3 regions of the Blastochloris viridis genome follow, and region 1 is predicted to be linked to each of the others. Evidence: riboswitches for the same ligand, from Rfam matches in the RefSeq annotation. Region 1 holds a riboswitch; each other region holds the start of a gene.
What was found. Region 1 has a riboswitch for cobalamin ahead of BVIR_RS06175 (TonB-dependent receptor plug domain-containing protein). Riboswitches for the same ligand answer to the same signal wherever they lie in the genome.
Positions count from the first base shown of each region.

Region 2: it holds a riboswitch for cobalamin, as region 1 does, so the genes downstream of both, metE (5-methyltetrahydropteroyltriglutamate--homocysteine S-methyltransferase) here and BVIR_RS06175 (TonB-dependent receptor plug domain-containing protein) in region 1, are expected to answer to the same signal.
Region 3: it holds a riboswitch for cobalamin, as region 1 does, so the genes downstream of both, cbpA (modified peptide precursor CbpA) here and BVIR_RS06175 (TonB-dependent receptor plug domain-containing protein) in region 1, are expected to answer to the same signal.

Region 1 covers NZ_CP012946.1:1,392,884-1,396,150, forward strand. The annotation lists gene BVIR_RS06175 (TonB-dependent receptor plug domain-containing protein) at 1-2,028, opposite strand, end outside; cobalamin riboswitch at 2,194-2,402, opposite strand; gene BVIR_RS06180 (DUF4112 domain-containing protein) at 2,487-2,912, opposite strand; gene BVIR_RS06185 (MBL fold metallo-hydrolase) at 3,093-3,267, opposite strand, start outside.
Region 2 covers NZ_CP012946.1:2,337,828-2,341,094, reverse strand. The annotation lists gene cobN (cobaltochelatase subunit CobN) at 1-1,294, shown strand, start outside; cobalamin riboswitch at 1,333-1,554, shown strand; gene metE (5-methyltetrahydropteroyltriglutamate--homocysteine S-methyltransferase) at 1,664-3,267, shown strand, end outside.
Region 3 covers NZ_CP012946.1:453,105-456,371, reverse strand. The annotation lists gene cbpB (peptide-modifying radical SAM enzyme CbpB) at 1-1,117, opposite strand, end outside; gene cbpA (modified peptide precursor CbpA) at 1,114-1,260, opposite strand; cobalamin riboswitch at 1,373-1,506, opposite strand; gene BVIR_RS02055 (cold-shock protein) at 1,762-1,971, opposite strand; gene rpsU (30S ribosomal protein S21) at 2,329-2,685, shown strand; gene purU (formyltetrahydrofolate deformylase) at 2,988-3,267, shown strand, end outside.

The DNA of each region.
Region 1 (3,267 bases):
ACGGGCGGCGATCGCCTTCGGCTCGGCCTCGCCGCCGAGCTTGACCTTGAGGCCGGCATAGACCACCGCGCCGGGCGACAGGTACGAGTAGACCTCCTCGTATGTCTCGTCGAACATGTTGTCAGCGCGCAGGTAGATCGTGGTCTGCGGCGTCAGGTCATACGATATCAACGCGTTGACCAGGGTGTAGGACCCGAGTTCGACCCGCTCGGTGTTGAGGCCATAGTATGTGTCCATCATCGAGCCGTTGAACACCACCGCTACAGTTGCGCGCCCGCGGCCATCGGCGAACTTCACCGTGGCGCGGCCGGAGGCGGCGTGCATCGGAATGCGGGTGGCGCCGAGCACGGTCTGCTGGGCGGTGTCGTAGGCATCGGCGTCGGTGTAGGTGTAGGTGCCCTCCAGCGACAACCACGGCAGGGGCTCGGCCTTGAGCGCGACTTCGACGCCCTGGCGCTCGGTTCTCATCGGCGAATTGACCGCGCTTTTGAGGCCGCTGCCGAGGGTGACGGTGCGGATCTCGTCGGTGAGGTCCATCCAGAAATAGGTGACGTCGAAGAACAGCTTGCCGTCGATCAGGGTCTGTTCGACGCCGGTATCCCAGCCGGTCGACTGCTCGGGCTTGAGGTCAGGATTGCCGACGAAGGTGCCGGGAATGCTGCCGAACTGCTGCAGGAAGGTCGGCTTGGTGACGCCGGTGCCGACCGAGGAATGCAGCCGGGTGCCGGTGGAAAACGTCTGCGAGGCCGTCACGCGCCAAGTATCGGCATCCTCGAACACTTCGAAGTCGTCGTGGCGCACCGCCGTCGAGAGCGCGAGCCCGGTCGGCAGATCGAGCAGATACTCAGCGAACAGGCCGGTCTGCGACCGCGACAGGCCGGCGGTCCAGGTCGGATCGACATAGGGGCCCGATTGACGATAGTCCTCGTCCTGGTAATCGGCGCCGATGGCGAGGGTATTCTGGGCGCCGGCCAGCCAAGGTGTTTCGAACTTCAGTGCGCCCTTGGTGTCGAGCGTGGTGCGCTGGCCGTTGTAGAAATAGTTGCCCCACTCCGGCGAGCGCGAATCCAGATTGTGCTCGAAGGACTTGATGCCGAAGGTCTGGGTCCAGCGGCCATCCCACAGCTTCAGCGTGCCGACCGCGCTCGCCGACAAATTGTCGTAGGCCGAGGTGTCGGCCTTGTCGACCACGCGGCCATAGGTCGCCGGATTGGCCGGAATGGGCGTCCAGTCCGGCAGGTAGCCGATGGTGGCATAGTCGCTATTGTCGGTCTTGGTCGCACGGTCCATCCAGTGGACCGAGCCTTCGAGATTGAAATACTCGTTGAAGTCGACACCGGCCTTGCCGGACACCACGGTGGCGTGGCTGCCGTCGGTTTCCGAGCCCCAGCGCGAGACGTTGAAGCCGCGCGTCGATTCGTTCGACACCGTCAGCGCGCCGTAGACCGGGCCGACCGCGCCGCGTGCCGAGGCGGCCGCGCCACCCGAATTGCGGGTGCCGATCTCGGCGCGCGTGGTGAGTTCCGGCTTGGCCAGGCCGCGGCCGCTCTTGGTGATCACCGAAATCACGCCGGCCTGGGCGTCGGCGCCCCACACGCCGGACTGCGGGCCGCGCAGCACCTCGATGCGCTCGATGTCGTCGACCAGGAAGCCGGCGAAGTCGAAGCTGTTGTTGTCGACGCCGTTCACCTTCACGCCGTCGATCATCACCATGAGGTGGGTCGGCTTCATGCCGCGCATGCGCACCTCGGTGAGGCCGCCGCGCGGGCCGGTGGTGCCGACGGCGACGCCGGCGACCTGCCGCAGCGCGTCGGGCACCGTGGTGATGCCGTTGGCACGCAGTTCGTCGCCTCGAATCACCGTCACCGCCGACCCGACCTTGGAGGCTTCCACCGGCACTTGGCTGGCGGTGACCACGAGTTCGGGCAGATCGTTGTCAGATTGCGCCAGCGCCGGCAGTGCGACGAGCGGGATCAACGAGGTCGTAAGCAGAAAGCTATGCAAAGCCGAGCGGGCGGACGCCGCCATGACGCATCTCCGGGAGCCAGAAGATCGACAGGAATCGCGGCGGCCCAGGCTTTCGCCCAGCGCTGGCATCGTTCAAAGCTCAAGGCGTGGCGCATGGCCGACCCTCCGCGACAGTTCCACTGTCACCGAGCGGAGAGACCGCCCCGGCCGCGCGCCCCGCACGCCGGAAGGTGACTCGCACAGGTCGGTCTCCTGGCTCGCGGGTCATCGCCTGCCGCCGCCTTCCCAGAGCTGGACCTCCAGTGGCGTATCGACGGTTGGCTCACCGCTCACAGTTGCGGGGGCAGCCTCGGATTCGTCCAGCCGCTCCGCGGCCGTCCTCACCGTGTTCCCTGGGCCGGATGCACCGGCCCACCTGCACAGGGCCAATTCGCAGTTTCGTTAAGGTGTTGTCAAGGCTTGGCCACGGTTCTGCCACCGTTATGCCCGGCCGCGGCCATGGCGGGCCGGCGCGGCGGCTACAGCCGGGTGGCGGTGCCGTCGATGGTGCGCCGGCGGGCCTTGCGCTCCAGGTGGCGCTGCAGCAGCGCCATGTTGCGCTTGTTGGCGCGGAACAGCACATCGGCCGCGTCGCCAAGTACGGGCACTGCGCCGAGCGCGAAATCCAGCATCACGTTGCCGGCCATGCGGGCGACCAGATGGTTCGGCGCGCCAAGCTGACGGGCCTCGTAGACCAGATAGGAGCCGAGCGCCGCCGAGATGGCGTCGCCGATGCCGGGAACGAGGCCGATCATGGCGTCCAGCCCGAGCCGAACCTTGGTGCCGGGCACCTCGAACGCGCTGTCGAGCAATTGTGCCAGCACCGACAGCCGCTGCAGCGCAGCCCGCTCATAGGGATCGGCGGGGTCGAAGGTGTCGGTCCAATGCAGGTGGGTCGTGCTCATGGCGTCCAGATGGGATGCCGATGACGGGACGCAAGCCGGCCTGGCGGCAGATCAGCGATGCCGCCCGGCACCATGTTTCCGCATGGGAAGTTTCCGCTAGGTCTTGGCGCGATCCACCGAAACAGCTTCGGCCAAATCGGTGTCCGGAAACGGCGAAACGCCCCGGCCTTGATGGCGGGATCACACCTGTGCCGACCACTGCACCGGCACGAAGCGGTAGCCGGAGCCCTCGCGCAGGATGTGGCCGTTGGCCGGGAACGGGAAATGGAACCCGGCGACGCGCACCCGCTCGGCCGCGGCACGGTCGAGCAGCTTGCGGCGCGTCATTCGCGCAGTGTCCCAATCCATGTCGAAC
Region 2 (3,267 bases), 940 kb from region 1:
CGACAGCTTCAACAGGCCGCTCGCGGCCATGCCGTTCGCGGCCTGTGCCGCAGGCGAGCGCACCGGGCTTCTCGCTGCGCTGGCGGGCAGGGCGGTGCCGCCCGGGCCGGCCGGCTCGCCGTGGCGCGGCCGGCATGACGTGTTGCCGACTGGCCGCAACCTCTTCACCAGCGACCCGCGCGCGGTGCCGAGCAGAGCCGCGGCGCTGCAGGGGGAGTGCCTCGCCACGGCGCTGCTGACGCGCCACCTGCAGGACCATGGCGAGCATCCCCGCAACGTTGTGGTCGATCTGTGGGGTTCAGCCACCATGCGCACCGCGGGCGAGGAATTTGCCATGGCGCTCAGCCTGATCGGGGTGGTGCCGGTTTGGGATTTTGCCTCCGACCGGGTGTCGGGCTTCGAGGTGCTGACGCTGGCCCAGATCGGGCGCCCGCGCGTCGACGTGACGTTGCGCATCTCCGGCCTGTTCCGCGACGTGTTTGCCAATCTGCCGGTGCTGTTCGAGCAGGCGGTGGCGGCGCTGGCGCGGCGCGAGGAACCGTCCTCCGAAAACCCGTTTCGGGATCGCGCCGGGCCGAGGGTGTTCGGCCCGGCGCCGGGCCGCTACGGTGTCGGGGTGGCGGAAACGCTCGAGGAACTGACGCCGGCCACCGCGGCCGCGGCTGCGGATGCTTGGCTGGCAGGCAGCGCCTACGCGTACGGCGGCAGCACTGATGGCGCCGCCGCTCGTGCTGCGCTGGAAGAGCGCGCCGCCAACGCCGACGCGTTCGTCCATACCCAGGACCTGCCGGAGACCGACCTGCTGATGGCGCCCGACTACGCCGCCCACGAGGCCGGCTTTGCCGCGGCGGCGCGCATGCTCGGCGGGGCGCCCGCGCTCTACCACGCCGATTCGGCGCGTGCCGAGGCACCGCGGATGCGCACCCTGCCGGAGGAGATCGCTCGCGAGATGCGCGCGCGCGCCACCAATCCACGCTGGATCGCAGGGCAGATGCGCCACGGTTTCCGCGGCGCCGCCGAAATCGCCTGGACGCTCGACCAGATGGCGCTGTTCGCCCATCTCGCCGATGTCGTCGAGAGCCATCACTTCGACGGATATTTTGAGGCGACGCTTGGAAACGAGGCGGTGCGGAATTTCCTGGAAACCGCCAATCCCGTTGCTGCCGAGGCGATGCGGCGGCGCTTCCGCCAGCTCATCGCGGCGGGCCACTGGGACATGCGGCGGAACAGCACCATCGATGCGCTTGCCTCGCCGAGCGATGGCGAGCCGCCGGTGGACGGTTCGCAGAATTGATTTTCCGCCCCGGCTTGACTCGATGTCGTGCCGGGGACCACAGTCCGCCCCGTCGTGGTTCTCTGGACCCCATCGGTCCGGAGCTAAGAGGGAATTCGGTGCGCCGCAGCTCATCTGAGCCGGCAAGACCGAAGCTGCCCCCGCAACTGTGAGCGGCGAGCCGACGTCCATGTGAAGTCACTGGAACTTGACTGTTCCGGGAAGACGGACGAAGGCGACGACCCGTGAGCCAGGAGACCTGCCGCGACAACATAACGTCCCTGGGCGGGGTGTCCCGGTGGTGCGCTTGCGAATCCGCGGCGGCCTGCCGGTGGATCGTCCGCATGCGACCGCTCGACCTTTGCCCCCAACATTTTGGGGTTCGAGCCAATGTCTGTTCTCTCTCTTCCTGTCGCCACGCTGGGTGTGCCGCGGATCGGTCCGCGCCGCGAGTTGAAATCGGCGCTGGAGCGCTATTGGTCCGGCAAGATCGACGCCACCGCTCTCCAGGAGGCGGCCACCGGGCTGCGCGCCGCCAGCTGGGCATGCCAGGCTGCTCGCGGTGTCAGCGTCATCCCGTCGAACGACTTCTCACTTTATGACCACGTGCTCGACACCGCGGTGATGGTCGGCGCGGTGCCGGCGATCTATGGCTGGTCGGGCGGCGCGGTGCCGCTCGATAGCTATTTCGCCATGGCGCGTGGCAGCCAGGGCGCCGAGACCAGCTGCAGCTGCGGGCACGACGCATCCGGCGTTCCGGCGCTCGAAATGACCAAATGGTTCGACACCAACTATCATTACATGGTGCCGGAGTTTCAGCCTGGGCAGAGCTTTTCGCTGGCCTCGACCAAGCCGATCGACGAATACCGCGAGGCGGCAGCGCTGGGCTTTGCCACGCGCCCGGTGCTGCTCGGGCCGGTGAGCTTCCTCAAGCTTGGCAAGAGTCACGACGCCAGCTTCGATCGCCTGACGCTGCTCGCCGGCCTGATGCCGACCTATATCGAGGTGCTGCGTCGGCTGGCCGCCAATGGTGCGGAATGGGTGCAGCTCGATGAGCCGTGCCTGGTGCTCGACCTCTCCGACGCCGAGCGGCGGGCGCTGCGCGAAGCCTATGGCATGATCGCCTACGCGCTGCCCAAGCTGAAGATTATGCTGACCTCCTATTTCGGCGGGCTCGGCGGCAATCTGGAAACCGCGCTGGCGCTGCCGGTGGCCGGGCTGCATCTCGATCTGGTGCGGGCGCCGGAGCAGTTGGGCGATGTGCTGGCCAAGGCGCCGCGCGGGTTGGTGCTGTCGCTTGGTGTGATCGACGGCCGTAATATTTGGCGCGCCGATCTCGACGCCATCCTGACGCGGCTGGAGCCGGTGGTCGGCCGCCGCGGTGCCGATCACCTGGAACTCGCACCGTCGTGCTCGCTGCTGCACGTGCCGGTCGATCTCGAACTTGAGACCGACATCGACCCCGACCTCAAGCGCTGGCTGGCATTCGCGCTGCAGAAGATGGGCGAGCTTTCCGTGCTCGGCAAGGCGCTGGCCCAGGGCCGCGGCGCGGTGCGTGGCGAGCTCGACGACGCGGCGGCGGCGATCGCCTCGCGGAGGTCTTCGACCAAGGTGCACGATGCGGCGGTGGCGGCGCGCACCGCGGCGGTCGAGCCGTGGATGTCGTGGCGGGCGAACCCTTACCCGGAGCGGCAAACGGTGCAGCGGGAGGCGCTGAAGCTGCCGCAGTTTCCGACCACCACCATCGGCTCGTTCCCGCAGACCGCGGAGGTGCGCAAGGCACGCGCGGCGTTCGCCAAGGGCGAGCTGGGCGAGGACGACTACAACGCCTTCCTGCGTCGGGAGACCGAGGCGGCAGTCAAATGGCAGGAGGACATCGGCATCGACGTGCTGGTCCATGGCGAGTTCGAGCGCAACGACATGGTGCAGTATTTCGGCGAGCAGCTCGCCGGCTACGCCTTCACCAAGCACGGCTGGGTGCAGAGCTATGGCTC
Region 3 (3,267 bases), 940 kb from region 1:
GGTTGCCGCCCTTGAACTCAGGCAGGCCGATGAACTCGCTGCACGGGAACAGATCGCCGTTCGGCACCAACGCGAAGAACGCCCGCCCGCCGCCGCACGGCGAGATGTCGCACATCAGCCGCCGCGCGGTCGGCGCCAGGATGCCGATCAGGATGTTGGCGAAGTTCGCCACCACCAGCTTGCGGCCGGTTTGGCGATAGAGCGCGTGGCTGCGCTCCAGCGCGGCGATGAACGCCTCGGCCAGCGGCGCATCGTCGGGCCGCACCGTGCGCGCGCCGGGCAGCGTGCAGCGGATGACGTTGAGCATGCATGCCGGCACCTCGCGGGCGTGCAGGAACTCGACCATGGCATCGAGCTGGTCCAGGTTCTGCGAACTCATGGTGCAGATGACGTTGAAGGCCGGATAGCCCTTCAGCCGTTCGATCGCCTCGACCACCTTGTTATAGACCCCGGCGCCGCTCCAGTTCGCGCGGGTGCGGTCGGCGATCGCCGCGACCGGGGCGTCGAGCGACAGGCCGATGCCGACGCCGCGGCTGGTAAGGAAGGCGATAGCCTTGTCGTCGAGCAACGTGGCGTTGGTCTGCACCCCGAAGCGGAAGCGGTCCTTGAAGGCGTCGATGCCCTGGAAGATGGCGTCCCGCGCGATCATCGGCTCGGCGCCGTGGAAGATGATCTGCGGTTTGCGCCCCTCCGGCATGTGGCGGCGGAAATAGCGCTCGAGCCGCGACAGTGCGTCGAGCAGGGTCGGCGCATCCATGTCGGTGCCGTCCCGCCGCATCTCGGCCGGGATGTAGCAATAGGTGCAGTTGAGGTTGCAGCGCTCGGTGGCGTTGACATAGACCGCCGAGGGCTTGAGCCCGAACCTGAGCGCCGCCATCTCGCGGCCGAAGGCGTCGGCGCTGGCGCGATAGCCTTCGAGCAGCGCGCCGCCGGCCAGGGTGTCGGCGAGCTGGTCCTTGGCGATCAGCGCCCAGAACGCGGTGTCGGGCGAGATCAGCGCGATATGGGTGGGGTGGCCGATGTCGTAGGGCTGAAGCTGAGGCCCCATGCCGCTGTTGACGAAACGGCCCCGCGAGGGGGCCGTCCCGAGCGCCGTCGGATCGAACGGCGCGTTCATTTCAAAGCCTCTTTGTCCATCAGCACGAAGTGCGACAGGCCGGTGCCCTCGCTGTCGCAACTCTTGCGGATGGCGATGACGGCGGGGCGCGGCGCCGGCTGAGCGGCGGCGGGGCGGGTGGTGGCAGTGGCGGTGTGGTCCATTCCTCGGGCTCCATGTTGGCGACCGGGCGTTCGGCAGCGGCCGCGCGCAAGCGCACGCGGGACTGCCGAAACCCTTTGCCATCGGATTTCGCCCGATCTGACGTTCCAGCAGGTCTTCTGGCTCTCGGATCGACCGCCGCCTCGCGCCTTCCCGACCGGGTGGTCCCCGTCAGTGGCTGGCTCTCGCCGTCGAAGCGGCGTCCCCGATTACAGCGGCGGGTCCGCCACGGATTTTCACCGTGTTCCGGGATGCTGGAACTATGCCGCCAGCTAACCCGGCCGGGCCGGCGCCGTCAATCGCCCGGTCGAAACGGCAACGGCCGCGCCCGGTAACCGGGCGCGGCCGTTGTGAGTCGACTGTGGAGTTTCTCCGCGCGCACTCAGCGCCGCCCTGGGTCAGGGCAGGCCTCCGCGGAAAATCCGTTACGCAAGTTCCCTTGCGTCAGATCCGTCGCGCAACAGCCGCGGCCCGACCCTCAAGGCATGCCGGGCCGCCGGCGATCACGCCGGCTGGATGTTGTTGACCGCGACCTTGCCGGTGCGACGGTCCTCGGCGGTGTCGAAGGTCACCTTCTGGCCCTCGGCGAGGCCGCGGATGCCGGCACGCTCGAGCGCAGTGGCGTGGACGAACACGTCCTTGCTGCCGTCGTCGGGACGGATGAAGCCATAGCCCTTTTGGTCGTTGTAGAATTTCACGGTGCCGGTAATCATGTGGTGTCTCCTCCGCCAGTCAGGTGCACGTGATCGCAGAACAGCGCGCGTTCCGCAACTCCAGGTTCGTCGATGTTTGGAAAGACTTGAGAACGTGCGCCCGGCTAAGCCTGGGCGGAACGGCCCGATCGTCCGGCCAAAGTTCGATACCGGCGGGGATATAGGCGCTGGCGGCCCGAGCCACAAGGGTTTCCTCGCAGAGGAACACCCTGGAGTAGGTAGAATGGCGAATTTTCGGCGGCAGGCCGCGTTTTCTCGCAGCGTTGCCCGCCGGACGTGATAAGCAACCGCATTTCCCAGGCTGCCGCCGTCGTACCCGGCTGGCCGCGCAGCACAACCCAAAGATCGGAACATCGTTTGCAGGTTTTCGTCCGCGACAACAATGTCGAACAAGCCCTCAAAGTCCTCAAGAAAAAGATGCAGCGGGAAGGCGTCTTCCGCGAGATGAAGCAGCGGCGGGCCTACGAGAAGCCCTCCGAGCGCAAGACCCGCGAAAAGGCCGAGGCCGTTCGTCGCATGCGCAAGGCCGCTCGCAAGCAGGCCCAGCGCGAAGGTCTGCTGCCGGCGCCCAAGCGCCCGGCGCGTGACGCTCGTGGCGGTCGGCCGGGCTTCGGAGCACGTCCGGGCTTTGGCGCCCCGCCGCGTCCGCGTCCCGTCACCGCAGCGCCCGGCTCGCCCGAGGCCATCGGTGACACCACGGGCACGCTGACCTGACCCCGGTCTCCGCCCTGCCAAAAAACGGCACGCAGGCCCCCGGCGTTTCGCCGCAAATACCGCCGGCGCGACATCATGGTCTCGGTCATGATGCGTATGCCGGGCGAAATCCGGGTGCCAGCGGCCGCGGAGAGTGCTAATCCGTGGCCGCGGGCATTGCCGCGCCGAGGTCGGCCCCAGGCGCGTTCTGCTCGTCGATGATACGCGACTCCATCCCTCGACGCGGCAGAGCCCGACCCCCGGGGTTCCGTTGCATCGATCCCGCCCGCTAACCCGGCGGCTTCGAGTACGGACACGCGATTATGCAGTTACCGCTCCCGCAGTCCCAGATCGTGCAGGCTTCTTCCGAGCCGGCGCAACCGCAGTTCACGCTGACGATCTCCTGTCCCGACCGCATCGGCGTGGTGGCGGAGGTCAGCGGATTTCTGACCCATCACGAGTGCTTCATCACCTCGTCGTCGCACTTCGGTGACATCGAGACCGGCCAGTTCTTCATGCGCACGGCGTTCCTGCTGCCGCCGGGGCTGTCGTTCGCCGATCTGACCCCGAAGTTCGCGCCGATCGCCAGCAAGTTCTCGATGA